2 regions of the Rossellomorea sp. DUT-2 genome follow, and region 1 is predicted to be linked to the other one. Evidence: riboswitches for the same ligand, from Rfam matches in the RefSeq annotation. Region 1 holds a riboswitch; the other holds the start of a gene.
The links. Region 1 has a riboswitch for cyclic di-GMP ahead of ACOSV2_RS18965 (anti-repressor SinI family protein). Riboswitches for the same ligand answer to the same signal wherever they lie in the genome.
Positions count from the first base shown of each region.

Region 2: linked by a shared signal. The riboswitch ahead of ACOSV2_RS08710 (anti-repressor SinI family protein) and the one ahead of ACOSV2_RS18965 (anti-repressor SinI family protein) in region 1 are both predicted to bind cyclic di-GMP.

Region 1 is NZ_JBQPEO010000005.1:224,555-232,507, reverse strand. It holds gene ACOSV2_RS18990 (DEAD/DEAH box helicase) at 1-2,644, shown strand, start outside; gene ACOSV2_RS18985 (hypothetical protein) at 3,172-3,345, opposite strand; gene ACOSV2_RS18980 (single-stranded DNA-binding protein) at 3,370-3,747, opposite strand; gene ACOSV2_RS18975 (YwpF-like family protein) at 4,015-4,455, shown strand; gene ACOSV2_RS18970 (helix-turn-helix domain-containing protein) at 4,551-4,871, shown strand; gene ACOSV2_RS18965 (anti-repressor SinI family protein) at 4,906-5,043, opposite strand; cyclic di-GMP riboswitch class I at 5,077-5,233, opposite strand; gene ACOSV2_RS18960 (hypothetical protein) at 5,637-6,338, opposite strand; gene ACOSV2_RS18955 (helix-turn-helix domain-containing protein) at 6,569-6,895, shown strand; gene ACOSV2_RS18950 (class D sortase) at 6,888-7,496, shown strand; gene ACOSV2_RS18945 (hypothetical protein) at 7,655-7,951, opposite strand.
Region 2 is NZ_JBQPEO010000002.1:572,450-580,402, reverse strand. It holds gene ACOSV2_RS08730 (zinc-dependent metalloprotease) at 1-816, shown strand, start outside; gene ACOSV2_RS08725 (hypothetical protein) at 960-1,799, shown strand; gene ACOSV2_RS08720 (NUMOD4 domain-containing protein) at 1,817-2,068, shown strand; gene ACOSV2_RS08715 (hypothetical protein) at 2,260-3,357, shown strand; gene ACOSV2_RS08710 (anti-repressor SinI family protein) at 3,697-3,831, opposite strand; cyclic di-GMP riboswitch class I at 3,858-3,944, opposite strand; gene ACOSV2_RS08705 (helix-turn-helix domain-containing protein) at 4,204-4,584, opposite strand; gene ACOSV2_RS08700 (helix-turn-helix transcriptional regulator) at 4,740-4,985, shown strand; gene ACOSV2_RS08695 (helix-turn-helix domain-containing protein) at 5,162-5,680, shown strand; gene ACOSV2_RS08690 (hypothetical protein) at 5,677-5,925, shown strand; gene ACOSV2_RS08685 (AbrB/MazE/SpoVT family DNA-binding domain-containing protein) at 6,144-6,488, shown strand; gene ACOSV2_RS08680 (DnaD domain-containing protein) at 6,499-7,356, shown strand; gene ACOSV2_RS08675 (hypothetical protein) at 7,361-7,564, shown strand; gene ACOSV2_RS08670 (RusA family crossover junction endodeoxyribonuclease) at 7,574-7,953, shown strand, end outside.

The DNA.
Region 1 (7,953 bases):
TAGAGTGACTCATTGGCAGCTCCTCACATTGCTTGCCGGCGAGCATTTCAGCAGCATGATCGATTGGGACTGGGATGAGACCGGGCAGGCGTGCATTGCGATAGCCCCTGTGATCTACGAATCGGTGGAAGCCGGTCGCTGGCTGCCCCGCTTCGAGGAATGGCAGGAAAAAGGGTTGCAGTTTCATATCCCCGATGAAGTATGGTCGAATTTCAACGATGAATTCTGGGAGGAAGAGCGTCCTGATGGAGGTCCGTCCCTCAAAAATCTCACCGAAAATTGGTTTCAAGGTGCGTTGAATGAGGCGATGGCTTCGGGTGGATCGAGTGCGATGAAGAGGATTCAGAAGCTGAAGGAAAGTACGCTTACGTCTGAAGAGCTGGATGCGTATTTTGATGAGAAGCGCTGGAGTGAGTGGATTGCCGGTGAGGATGAGGAACTTCCGTTTTCGATCGGTCTAAGGATTTCTGAGCCCCTTGATGAGGATGATTCCTGGGAACTGGAAACAATTTTAAGAGACCGCAAGAAAACGAATCGCGTCATTTCACTGGCTGAAGACACAGTCCCTCCATCCTGGAAAAAGCATCTCCCTGATGTATCAGAAGAACAAGAGCGCTGGATGAAAATGATGCCCATCCTCCGCGATGTGGATGGTTCCCTCCGCACGGCTCTTGGTGAGCACGATGCCTGGGATTTCCTATCCGTGTTAAGTGAGAAGCTCATCGACCTGGACATTGAAATCCTTCTGCCGTCATGGTGGGAAGCGATGAAGGATGCTCAGGTGTTGGTAAAAGCAAAGCTGAAAAACACGGACACAAGCTATCGTAAATCCTTCGTTGGCCTCAATGCCATGCTCGATTTCGACTGGCGATTATCGATGAATGGAGTCAATCTGTCAGAGGATGACTTTAATCAACTCGTCGATAATCAGCGACGGTTGGTGAAGATCCGTGGTCAGTGGATGAAGCTTGATCCCGCTATGATTAGAAGGATACAGCAGATGATGACGAAAGCGAAGCAGGAAGGGATTTCGATCCAGGACATGCTGGAGCAGGAGCTTGTTCCCCGGGATTCTGATGAATCAGATCTGGAGCCGGATGACGATGAGCTTGATCCTTATAAATATGCCAAGATCCAGCTGGAACTCAATCGATCGATGAAAAAGATGATTCATCAGCTGACAAATGTGTCCTCGATTCCTTTAACGGAAACACCTGACACGTTTATCGGAGAGCTCCGTCCTTATCAGCAGCTGGGAATGAGCTGGATGCTCTTTTTACGAAAATTCAGCTTTGGCGCTTGTCTGGCCGATGACATGGGACTCGGAAAAACAGTCCAGCTGATTACGTACCTGCAGCATGTAAAAGAAACAGAGAAACCGGAAACCCCTTCCCTGATCGTTGCCCCTACCTCCGTTCTCGGAAACTGGCAGCGTGAGTTGGAGAAATTCGCTCCTGATTTGAAGGTTCATCTTCATTATGGACCGACTAGGGCGAAAGGCGAACAATTTGCCGCGGAGATCAAAGGCGTCGATGTGGTTCTTACCTCTTACGGATTGTCACATATTGATTTTGATGAGTTATCAGAAGTGGTGTGGACTTCGATCTCTCTTGATGAGGCGCAAAACATCAAGAATTCCAATACAAAACAATCACGGGCAATACGTAAGCTGAGCGGAAGACATCATATTGCGCTTACCGGGACCCCGATGGAAAATCGATTATCCGAGCTTTGGTCGATCTTTGATTTCCTTAACCACGGATACCTCGGTGGATTCACCCAGTATCAGAAAAACTATATTGCTCCGATTGAAAAGGATGAATCTGAAGAAAAAGTCAAAGAGCTTCAGGCAAAAATCAAGCCTTTCTTATTGCGTCGAACGAAGAAAGATCCCGAAGTGGAATTGAATCTGCCTGAAAAACTGGAACAGAAGGAATATTGTCACCTGACCACTGAGCAGGCGGCATTATATGAGCAGCTGGTGAAAGATACTCTCGCAAAAATCGAAACATTGAGTGGATTTGAGCGCAAAGGATTAATCCTGCAAATGCTCAACCAGCTGAAGCAGCTTTGCAACCACCCTGCTCTCTATTTAAAAGAACCTGATCCAAAATCGATTCTCTCCCGCTCTGAAAAAATGCAGAAGCTGAAGGATATCGTGGAAACCGCTCTGGAGTCTGGTGAAGCTTGCCTGATCTTCACCCAATATATTTCAATGGGCGAAATGATCCAGGAAGTGATGAAAGATGAATTCAACGTCGCTGTCCCATTCCTTAACGGAAGCATGGCCAAAGGAAAACGGGATGAGCTCGTGGAGAAATTCCAAAATGGTGAGTTTCCAGTCTTCCTATTGTCATTGAAAGCAGGCGGAACCGGATTGAACCTGACCGCCGCCAACCACGTCGTCCACTACGATCGCTGGTGGAACCCGGCGGTAGAAAACCAGGCAACCGACCGTGCGTATCGGATTGGACAACAGCGATTCGTCCATGTTCATAAGCTTGTCTCTTCAGGTACCCTCGAGGAAAAAATCGATGCCATGCTGATGAAAAAGCAGGCATTGAACGATGAAATCATCCGAAGTGATCAATGGGTGACGGAATTATCGGATCAGGATTTGGAATCGTTGTTGGTGTTGGAATAATTGTATTTGACCTCTTTCCTTTTGTGGGAAAGAGGTTTTTTAGGTGTGGGGGGAAATTGGTTGTGCTGGCGTTTATATAATGACTTGAGGATATTTTTAAAGGGGTTTGACAAATTAGGGTTAGAATTGAAAGTTTCTTGGCGGATTTTACAAATATATTCGTAAAAACACTACAATTTTTGTCTGCAGTGTCCTTTTGTTGTGCCACTTTTCAAGTTTGTTGAGCCACATTCCCCAAAACTCGTGCCAAATTGTGAACTACCGGAATCATTAACATTCACCACGGGAGAAGATCTAATGCAGCATCGCTCTCTACCAATCAAAAAAACGCCGGCTCCCCAAAAGGAAACCGACTCAATATGGAGACAATAAGGGGAATTACTGCTTACTTTACTCACTGCTACACATGTATATTTCTAATGAGGGTTGTTTGAGGCATGTTGCGATGACCATTGAAATTTGAGACAGCTGCTTATAAGGTTGGTTGGATTGTTCGTATGGAAAGAATTCTGGGTGGGGTTTTTTACTTACGACGAGGTTTTTAAGACTGGACTCGGGTATTCGTATCCTTGCTCAAGGGCTGTCACCCGTTGAGATAAATAGAAATTTTCGACGTTTGCTCTTGCTACTTTTTTAATGAGGTCTTCTGTTAACTTTTCCATTCTGTCGATTCTTTGTTCAAGATCTTGCAGTGTGGCCACAACTCCATCTCCCTTAATAAAATATTAAAACGGTAATTCGATTGGCTCTTTCTTGCCCGGCTCGGGGGCTTCCGCGGTTTCCCGCCTGCTGTCCATAAATCGGACATTTTCCGCGACGACTTCGGTTACATACGTACGTTTTCCTTGATCATTATCATAATAGCGTGTTTGGATGCGACCGGTCACTCCAACGACAGATCCCTTTCGGCAATATTTCTCCATATTGTCTGCTGCCCGGTTCCATATGGTGCAGAGTACAAAATCTGTATCAACTTGGCCTTTTTGATTTTTGTAGTTACGATTCACAGCTATCGTAACGTTAAGTATCGATTTCCCTTCCAATGTTTTTCTAGCTTCAGGATCTTTGGTCAGCCTTCCAACGAGGGTCACTTGGTTGATCAATTGTATTCTTTCCTCCTTTCTCTTAAGCTGTTTTCATCTTACAATCTTCTGTCACATCTTGTAAAATCGTGAATTTCCGAAATTCGAGGCAAAAATGGCTTGAATTTCGGAAATTCGCCTAGGGAGATTTGGCGTATTTTACTCAAAATCGGTGTCGAAATTATAAAATTGCATCTTTCGTCCTTTTTTTCATTAAGGAATTTGTTAGGGAAACAATTCCTACTATGATATAATTTTATAAAACCTTTAAATGGGAGATGTTCGTTCATGAAAACCTTTAAAGTTATTTCACTGCAAGTAGTGGAGAACGATGAACTGCGTGACTTTGAGATAGTGGACGGTCTGATTATCAATAAAGAAGATGGACAGAGTACGTGGCTTGTCGAAACGTACTTGTCGAATGAATATATTGAGTTCTTTCAAGAGGCTCAGCAACATAAGGGTGATTTGGAAATCCAGGTCGTGATTTCCAATAAAGCCAATGATCCTGCTGCTTTCATGACTTCTATCCGTTGTATTAAAGAGATGGATGAGCATATCAGTATTATGTTTGAGGGGAAATTGAAGAAACAGAGGAATGAATATGCAGAATTACTCCTTGATGACTTAGTGCAAAAAGGATATTCGGGGGAAGAATTAATCCGGGAGTTCCGTGAGAAAATGGTATCGAAGCCAAGAATTCCGGCAACGGCAAAACCTAGCGTTTAATTATGCGAAATTATATAATACCCATAAGATTGATTATGATATAATTGTATTAATATTGGGGCTTCATATATGAAGTTTTTAGGTAGGTGTTCCCTGTGATTGGAGAAAGAGTAAAGAAATACAGACAAGAAAAACGCATGTCCATGACAGAGCTTGCTGATAAAGCCGGTGTGGCAAAGTCATATTTGAGTTCAATAGAGCGTAACCTTCAACAAAACCCTTCCATTCAATTTCTTGAAAAAGTTTCAGCTGCATTAGGGATTCCGATGGATGCTCTTTTACATGATCAACCAGATGACCAAAATATCGATCATGAGTGGCTTAAGATTGCAGAAGAAGCCATGGATTCCGGAATTACCAAGGAGCAGTTCAGGGAGTTCATTGAATTTAATAAGTGGAAATTAGGCAATAAATAAAGTCTTGCGAGGGAATCGCAAGACTTTATTTATATTAAATCACTTTGTATTCGGTTTTCAATTCCTGGGGCTGGTTTTGAAGAAATTCTCTAATTTCTGATTTAGAAATTCCGGCGTCTAAGGCTTGTTTAATTAGTTCCATCCATTCAAGATCAAGTTCACGATTTGTCAATATAAATACCCTCCCAAAATACATATATGTATTCCAGGCAATCCAGCCATCGTAGTTTTCAAATAACCACACCTTCTTCATCTGTTTTCTGTTGATTATATTCAAGATGATTATGAAGATATGCCTATTTTCCCACCTTAGATCTGTGACTTTGCGTCCTTATTTTTCAATAAGTTTGCCTTTATCTGACTCTTCCCTTCGAACTAATTCGATTATACTAATAAACTTTCCGAGCGTTTGTTGTTTTTTGTCTATTCTGTCAATTTATTTTACACTTTTTTCCTACAATTTGAACTATAATCTGACATACACAAAAAAATTACTATCTTCCGATGAACAAATCGTGTAAGCATATGAGGAGGTTTGTCGAAAAGCTACGTTTTCATGGTGTTTTTATATGTCTCTAGCTTCCTTCTAAGAGGAATGACTTTTTTATTAATGTTTTGGTAATTACTAGGATGATAGAATGTCTGGTTGGATAAGTCAAATCCGCAAGTGGGGCAGATCCATTTACCCGTTTCAGTGCTACTATAGGATGGTCTTGTACATCGCCTACATATCTTTTTGTACATGAGGTCACCTCTACTATCAGATTATGTTTCTTTTTTCTTTGATAAACGTCTATTTGCATATATGAGTGTCAATCCCGTTGTAGTTAATATAAAACCTACCGCTAATAGCAGGTAAAGGTTGGTTGCAGTGTTAGGTAGTTTTGGGCCTTGTGAGGCTATTGGTGAAGATTGGGTTTCATTTGTACCCGGGTTCACCGGGGTCGGCTTAACATTACTGTCTGGATGCTTTACCGGATCATTAGAATCCTCGGGAGGTGTAGTGGTTGTATTTGCGGCTGCTACAATCACGATTTCAAAATATGCTGATGTTTTCTGAAACTCATTCCCTAATGCATATGGCATTTCAACCTGGAAATATAGACTGTCAGTTGCGCTTTTTTTTAATTGCTTTGGTTTAAACCCATTGAAATTCTTTAATTTATCATCAAAGATTAAATTGGATTTGCTCCCTTCGTACACCTTCAACTCCAATTCGTTAAATAGTTTCCTGTCAGATTGTTTATTATTAACGCGAATGGTGTAGTTAAAATCTTTATCCCCGCCATTACTAACCCTCAATTCCCTCTCTGCCCAATCACCCGGCTTCATATTTGAAATGTTAAATAAGAACTTTTCGTTAGGTATTAATATGATATCTACTTCATTTGCATACGTTTTATGATTCATTATTCCAGAGATAAAAAATAGGATTAATAACATTACGACAATTCTATTACGATTCATCTTTTTCATCTCCTAGAACCAGCGAATTTGTTCTTTTTAAAGAACACCTTAACTCATTATAAGATCTCACTTATGAAATGAAAATCTTCAAAATCATTGAAATAACCGTCAAACCTAGTAGATATCGAAACTATCCTCTTTATTCCTTTAGAATTCACTTTATTTCGTACTTTATAATATAATGATTGTTCTATATAATGAATAAAATGAATTGTGAAGGAGTTATCGACATGGTAGGTGATAAGATTAAAGATCTTCGTGAACAAAAAGGGTTAACGATAAACGAGCTTGCTCATCATTCAAATGTGTCTAAATCATATATAAGTTCTATTGAAAGAGGTATTCAAAAGAATCCTTCCATTAAGATTCTTAAAAAAATCGCTCTTACTTTAGATACTTCTTTAGAAAATATTCTTTCGACAGATATGAGTAAGATCTATTTAGATGAGGAGTGGGTTGAACCACTGGAGAAAGCCATTCACCAGGGCTTAACGAAAGAGGAATTTCACGATTTTCTTTCTTTTTTTCAGTATAAAAGGAGGAAACATCATGAGTAGGAAGCTTTTTCTGATTTTTGGGATACTTATTTTATCTTGCGGGCTCTCTTTTGTCATATATTCACTCCTTCAGATGAAAAGTAACGATGAAGCGGAAAATGAAGCTCTGGAGAAAGCAAAAGCAAGTATTATGGAAAATTCTTCAGTACATAAGAGTTCAGAACCAATCACTTCCTCTAAAACTTCAATTAATTACCACTTTGAGAAAGGGGATGTCATTGGGGTTTTACATATTCCAAGACTGGAAAGGGATGTAGCAATCATTGAAGGAACCGATGGGGAGGAACTAAAGAAAGGGGTAGGGCATTATTCATCCACGTCACTACCGGAACAGAAGGATCAAATATTTTTGGCCGGGCACAGGGATACGGTTTTTAGAAATATTGGTGAACTCGAGCACGGAGATATACTTTCCATAGTTATGCCAACGGGAACTTTCTCCTATGAAATTTTCAAGACTTATATTGTAGATGAAAGTGACACGTCGGTTATTCGGGCAACCCGTCCCAAGGAAATTCTGACTCTTTCTACTTGCTATCCTTTCACCCTTATTGGTGATTCGTCCGAACGATATATTATTGAGGCTATAAGAATTCACTAAAAAGTTAACCTCTGGTGAAGATCAATCATTTTGTCTTTTAATATCTCCTTAAAGAAACCCATTAGGAATTACATCTTACATCATCTCTTTTTTTGTGGAAGTATGATTCAAAAATTAAAACAGAGACAACACTAAGCTGCCTCTGTACGTTGAAATGACTACTCGTCCTTATTATCCTGATCCTGCATATCCTTATCATCTTCTACAGCGTCTTCTTCAGGTGTGTTATTGTCCTTCGCTGCATCTTTGTCGCCTTGCTCGTTTTTGTCCTCTGACTCAGGGAGATTTTCTTCACCCATGTCCCCGTTATCTTCGTTCATGCCATCATCTTCCGGCATTTCTTCTTCTGTCGGTGCCTCGTCTTCCGGAGGTGGCTCCTGGTCTGCGTTACATCCTACAAGAAGCATGGCAGCAAGTGCTGATCCACCAAGAATGGAAAGTAATCTTTTGCTCATGA
Region 2 (7,953 bases), on a different contig from region 1:
TTGAAAAAAATTGCTTCCACTACTCTAGCTTTATCAATTTGTGTCGCACCTGCCATTGGATTAGCAAAGGTACAGCCAACAGACCTAGACCATCACGATCATGACCACGCTGCCCCATCAACTACTTACATCGATTCATTACCAAAGGCCAAGGAATATGCACCTGATAAAGGTCCTGCTAAAATCGAGAAGTCTACTAAAGTAGTAGAGTTAGATGAAAAAGGGAAAGTGAAAAAATCATCGACTACCAAAAGTACACTTTCAAAAGAAAAGCAATCTGTTCAAAAAGCAGCAGCTGCAGCCAATAGAACTGTAACAGTTCTTGCAGTAGCAGACGAAGAGTACCGTGCTACATATAGTGACTGGCAAAGCAGAGTGCAACAAATCGTCGAAAACGCAGATGATGCATTCATTAGAGATCACGGTATTGATTTCCAAGTACAAGCAGTAGGGAATTGGACTTCACAAGGTGGAAACAGCTCACAAATTTTAGCAGACCTAAGCAGGGATTGGTCAGGTTACAGTTACGACTTTGTAGTAGGTTTCTCAAAGGATGCTAACTTTGATGCTGGAGGAATTGCTTACGTTTATTCTTCAGATCCAGGAACGGCATTCAGCGTTAACTTAGACCAAGGAGTGACAAACACATCTAAAGCAGCTCAACATGAGTTCTCTCATAACTACGGGTTAGGTCATGATGCACAAGGAAGTGGAATTCGTTGTATTATGAACTATGATTATTCTTATTCTGTCGATTACTGGCATCCAGCACATAATACTCAGATACAGAATAATAAGGTTTGGTATGGTCAGTAATTAAAATTTAACCTCTCTCATTCTTGAGGGAGGTTTTTTGTATGTACTAGAATAAGTTATCCTATATTTTTACAGGTAATTATTAGATTAGTAGTTATTTTGTGCTATATTTAACGTATATCTGATTTAACACGGAGGAGTACATGAATCTTTTTAAATACCAAGGACAAGAAGAAGATCATTATACTCATATTTTAATGAGCATTCTCAGTTACAATAACTATCAAATCATAGAGCCTTTTTTGAAAAATCTACTGAAGGATGAATCCGATAACTTAAATTTTAATAACACTTTTGCCAAGGTAAGAAAGAAATTTTGTCCTCAAGACCCAAAATTACTAGAGTATGTAATTGGAATCGCACCATATAAAAACAGCTTTTCTTCCTCTGATTTAGAAGATAACTCAGGATCTATACCTGATGCATGGATTTGCGGTGAGAATTTTAATTTACTATTTGAATTTAAAATAAGAGGAATGTTGGATAAGGGGCAAATATCAGCACATAAGAAATTATTATCCAGCAAAGATACTGAAGTTCTCGAATACAACTGGAATGATGTTAAGGATAGTTTGCAAAAAATCGAGTTAAGTGACTCGGTGCTCTCCTATTTAGTCCAATCTTTTATTGAAGTAATCCCTAGCTTTAAATCAAAAAGGCGGTCCTCTGGTATGCCAAAACAAATTATTAGTCATATAAACAAGGAAAACGAGTTACATTTCATTATTACCGGAAGTAAATTATCAATGAATTATTCTGTAGATAAAGTTTATAACGGAAAATCAATCCAGTTGAACCAATTAGTAAATGGCATTCAAGAAGCACGTAGGTTTATCGCCTCATTTGTCTTAAGTAACTATAATGAGTTGCCGATAGAGTTTATTGGACAAGAAACAATTATTAATGACTACTGTGTTGTTCCGGGGAGAAGCAAGAAGAAAAATCAATGGAATCAGTGGAGAATAGGGGCTTTTCTAAACTAAGATACTGGAGGAGAATTATGAGAAAGGAATTGTATAAACCGATTATAGGTTATGAAGGACTATATGATATCTCCGAATCCGGAAAGGTGTATTCACACCGATCTAAAAGAACACTTAAAAGGTGTGGGGACGAATATGGATTTCATATCGTTAAATTATATAAAAATGGTAAGGCATCTAATCATAATGTATTTGAATTATGGAAAGCAGCCTTCCCAGGTGCGAATGACACTGAATTTAAAGGAACTAAAACAATAATATATAAGTGAACTACATTCAGGTTTATAAAAGGTCTACTGAAATCAAGTAGTCTTTTATCTTATATGATTTGACCTATATTTTTTACAGGTTAAAAGTAGATTAGTAGTGTTTTTGCTAAAATAACCTAGACTATCTAAATTTCCAATAAGAACTTTATACAACCTATTAATTATAATAAATTTTATATAAGGAGGATGAAATGAATCAGATGTGGGTTTTGGAAATAAATGAAGGTACAGTTACTATATTAAAAGAAATAGAAAAAATTGAAGGAAACGAAATTAATGTTGCATGCGAAAAACTTAATTCTCTGTGGAAAGAAATAAATTTTATGCAACCAATCACCGAGGAATTTAATGAATACATAAAGTGTGTAGAAGACGAAAAAGGGTCTACAAATAAAATTATAAGACAGTTAAATAATTATTTGAGTGCTTATAAAGGTTTTATTGATCGCTGGAGAACTTTTTTAAGTAGAAATAAGGAAAAAAGCTATGGGGAATTCTTTGATTTAGCTTTATCTGAAATATATGATAGGTGTTTTGAGTATAGGTTTATTTACAATTTAAGGAATTATGCCCAACATGCTGGTGAGCCTGTATCAAGTATTAGTAGATCATTTAAAGGAACGAAAATTATATTAAGCAAAGAACATTTTATTACTGAACATAATGGTATGCAACGATCATTTAAAAAAGAACTAGAAAGTATGACAGAAAAAGAGTTAGATGTAGATAATGCTATTAGAGTAGTCCATCAGGAATTGACTGAGCTACATGCGAAATTATTTAATAGACAATTAAATTCATTAGGTAATGATTATTTAATGGCAGCGGTAATAGTATTAAATTTTTATAAAAAATATAATAAAAATAAAGGTGAAATTGCATTAACTACTCGTAAAACTATTGAAAGTCTAAGGGAATTGCAAGAGGGTTCTTCACATAAGACTGTAAATTGGTCACGTATCCCCAACAAGCTTGCTGAGACGATCATAAAAGGGGTATATATAAAATATAAATTTAAAGGAAAGATTGTTGGCAATTCTTCAGGTTTCCCTTTTATGTATGAGCAAAAATTGGCAATTAAGATGCCTTGTTTTGAAACTGGCAGTAAATATGTTGAACACAACAACTTAACATGGGTTCAAGTTGGAGAAAGTACTGGAACAGCTTGGCAAGATGGGTACGATAGGTATTTCACTATTTATATGCCAGTAGGGTTATCGATGAAGGAGTACAATGATAAATTCGATTCATTTAAAAAGGAAATTGATGAGTTTTTTAATAGAAAATGAATTTAAATTGTACGATTATTAAACGAAGCTAATAAAATATTTATAATAAAAGGATATTTGACGATATTCTTTTTATAATGGACTCCATTCTGGACCATTAAAATGTGTGAATTATTCTTTATTCTACTAATAGAAAATATTCCTTAGCTCAGAGAAATATCTCTGAGCTTCTTTTGGTGCAATTATTTTAGTCCTCTTTATTCCTTTGTTTTGCCTGGAACACAACATACTCAAAATGCTTCTTAATTTCCTCTAGAATTGTAGCAACCTCACCGACAAAATTAAATTTTTATTGAGTATGTGATCCATAGAGCGAAGCAAATATAAAACATCTAGACCTCATAGAGTACGAGATGATCTATTTAGAAATTCTCTAATTTCATCGATAGAAATTCCTAGGTTACGAGCCTCAATAATGAGTTCAATCCATTCTTTGTCTAGTTTATTTTCACAAGTATTTTCAGTAGTCAACATTTTACCCTCCTAAAATATGTACTATTCTAGGTAACTCAGCCGTCATTGCTGTTTATAACCTTAGACCTGTAGCTTTGCGTCCCAATCTTTCGAAAAGCTTCCTGTTTTCAAAAATATAGAAAAATGTAAAATAATAGTACCACTACCGTTTACCGTAATAAATAAAATATAAAACAAAAAGTTCGACAACATTTTCAGTTTATGTCGCACTTCACGGGGGCTTCCGTTCTACCCCGGCTACCGTAATCATATGATATAAAAAATGGTCAACCAGAAATATCTGGCTGACCTTATAATACGAAAGGGGGATTTAATTGAATTCTACTGAAAAAAGCTCGGAGAATCTTCTCTGAGCATTTTTGTGTGGCTATTTTAGTCCTCTTTATTTCTTTGTTTTGCCTGGAACACAACATACTCAAAATGCTTCTTAATCTCCTCAATATCCTCAGAAGAAAGATCCTTCCACTTTTCAATATCAAAGAAACCAAATTGCTCTATGCCATACTCCTTAACGAGTTTGTTGACTTCCTCAAGAGTATCTTCTTTAGTTTTATTTTTCTGATCACGTCCAAGTAAGTAATCAACTGTAACCTCAAAAAAGTCAGCGATTTTATTTAATGTATCAAAATCAGGCTCACGATTCCCTTGCTCATACATAGCATAAGTAGTTCGGGCAATCCCCAATATTTTTGCGATATCTTCTTGGCGTAGCTTCTTATCTTTTCGAAGTTCAATTAGTTTATTTTTTAACATTGGAACTCCTCCAACCTATTTTTTCGTCCATATTCGTCTTATAACGTTAATTATAGCGTCGCATTTCGTGACAAAAAATAAAATACACAAAAAGTGTAATATTATATTGACACTACACAATATGTGACATATACTTAAATTACACATAACGTGACATCAAGGGGGGTGAGCACATTACAAGGCAATGGTTAATAGATATTAGAAAGAAAAAATCAATGACTCAACAAAGCGTTGCTGCCAAAGCAAAAATAGCTAGATCCACGTATGCAATGATTGAAAGTGGAGAAAGAAATGCATCTGTTCCGAATGCTAAAAAGATTTCGAAAGTACTTGATTTAGAATGGACGATTTTTTTTGAAGATGAATGTCACAATTCGTGTAATGTTAAGAAGGTGATCTAAATGAACCAACCATCAGATGAAACAATCAAAAAAATCCTAAGCTACTTCTTAAAAACATCAGTTCCAAGAATCATTGAAGAACGCAAACAAAAATCTGAAAAAGCAAGTTAACTTCATTTTATGAACTCAGCCCGAACATTGAAATCCATATATAGGTAAAGGAAGGAGCAACCCTTATGAAAGTCATGGAAGGGGAGGAGCTTGCTAGTGCGAGAAGGCGCAAAGGTATAACACAACACCAACTATCGTTAAAGCTTCCGATTTCAAGAGAAAGCATTGCAAAGTACGAAACGGGGAGACAGCGTTTCCCTAGAGATTTAAGAGCTCTAACAGCTGAAGCAATCGACGATGAAGAATACTATTTCGTTAGATGGAACGAATCAGCTGGGGATGTATCTATACCCTATCTAAACGGAGAGTTCATTGAACATCATCCAACAGCTATGATGCTTCTGGTCAAAAAGGAATCACTTGAAGCTCTAGAACATCTCGAAAAAGCATGTTGGTACAAACCAGTAAGATCTCAAAGCGATACAGAGCGAGAGGAAATGAAAAAGGTTGCGTTTGAAGTATTAGATGCTGCAGCCAGTATGATCAACCTTGTCGCTCTAATATCTAAAGAATATCAATTCTCGATGATACAGATTTTCAAACAATGGAGATTAACCCTAAAAGCACGGAGGTTACAAAAGTGATCACTCAAACATTTAAAAATGAAGATTTACGTAAGGCAGTGCAACATCAAAGATGCTCCTGGAATTCGATTCAGGCAATTGAGGAAAGAATGGAAGAAGGAAAATACAAAGAAGCCATGTTATCAGCGGTAGATCTACTTAACTCGATTAAAGAGCTTGATAGATTGGCAGAGAAGAAAGTAAAGCACGATGAATTACATCATATTACTCAAACATTTGTGAACGTCATGATGAATCGAAGCTAGAAAGGGGTGAAGGACTTGAAAATTAAAGCAGGTGAATGGTTAAAGCTTTCCTCATTTGAAAAAACACTTTTACTTAGAAACAAAACAAAAAAAGCAGGAAGCTAAGGCTGGCACCAAAGCTTACTGCATCTCACTATTTTATGCGCAAAAAGAATTATATAACGTGAATGAATGTGAAAGCAACTTTCGTGCATTACCAATATTAGGAGGTGAAACAAATGCTTGAACATCCGGTTATCACGAGAATAGAGAAAGATGAGTATACCCAAAGCAATATGTGTATGGAAGGAAGAGGCACTATGAAGGCAACTGGAATCGTGAGAAAGATTGATGAATTGGGTAGAGTGGTTATTCCAAAGGAGATTAGAAAAACACAGGGATTGAATAGTGGCACCCCACTAGAAATGTTTCTGGATCATGGAGGTATTGTCTTCAGACCTTATCAAACGGATGTTACAAAAAACAATACGCTCACATGGCTTGAGAATGCTTTGTCAGACGCAACGAACCAAGAAGATAGGGAATCCATTTCAGCAGCAATTTCATACGTAAGACAAGCATAGAGGTGATGACTTGAATTATCTAAAGGAACTCAAAGCTTTTAAGGATTGGTTGCTACTGAACGATCTTAATACCAGCGCAATTGCGTTATGGCACACACTGATGGCTATAAACAATATGGCTGGCTGGAAAGAACGATTCAATGCGCCCAACTCCACAGTAGAGAAATTAACTGGCCTTTCTAAACAAGGGCTGGTTAATGCTCGAATAAAGCTTATCGAAAATGAATTGATTGAGTACGAAAAAGGAAAGAAAGGGAAGGCTCCCATCTATAAGGTAAAGTCATTGGTCAACTCAGTTGATCAATCGCTATACCAATCCGATACCCAATCCGGATACCAATATGGATACCAATCCGATGACCAACAGTTGACCATACCTAAACATAAACAAAACAAAACGAAACTAAAAGAAGATGTAGTAGATGATGCACCTGCATCGCTCAATCCGTTTCAGTTTTACGAGCAAGAAGGGTTTGGGATTTTAGGAGGTTATATACCGCAAAAAATTGTGTCTTGGTGTGATGATCTCTGTGAGGAATTGGTAATGGAGGCCATGAAGATTGCTGTAGAGCAAGGGACTAAGAAATGGGGATATGTTGAAGCCATTCTTAAGAATTGGTCTCAGAAGGGGATTAGAACTTTGGAGCAGTCTCGAGCAGAGCAACAGCAATTTAAGGAGCAGAGGACAAAGCGAACACCTGTGAGGTCTTCCGGAAAAGTCAGACCCATTCGTACTGAGAGATTACCAGATTGGTTTGAGGAGAATAAGAATTCTACACAGAATCAACGCAGCGAGCCTAGTGACTATGACTTTGAGAAAGAAAAGGCAAAGCTTGAAGCAGAGCTTTTAGCATTTAAAAGGGGGTAATGTAATGGGTGTATTATTTGATTCTATTAAATTTAGTCAGGAAACGAAGTCACAGGGGATGATCAGTGAGCTCCTTACGTTAGGTGTTACTGAAACGAAGAGTGGGACAAGCATTTATAACCTGAATTATTATGATTTAAGGCAAGAATTAGCCATCGCAAAATTTAGAAACAGGAATGTTGAGAGTTCTGAGAATGGGTGGTTTTGAGTAATGAAGATGATTCAATTTACGGTCTATGGAACTCCTGTAGCCCAAGGGAGACCTCGGTTTAGCTCTCAAGGAGGATTTGCCAGGGCATATGATCCTAAGAAATCTAAGGACTTTAAGAAGTATGTAAAGCTGGTTGCTGCTGAGCATCGACCGAAGAAACTGTTTGAAGGACCACTTCAGTTGTTTATCAGGGTATATAAGCCAACGTTAAAGAACTTCAGCAAAAAGAAGTTAGCTGCAGCTGAGAGTGGTGAATTAAGACCAGTGACAAAACCTGATGTAGACAACTACGTGAAAGGAATCAAAGACGCTTGTAACCAGATCCTCTGGAAGGATGATAGCCAGGTAGTGGAGTTATTAGCTAGTAAGTGGTTCAGCGAAAAGCC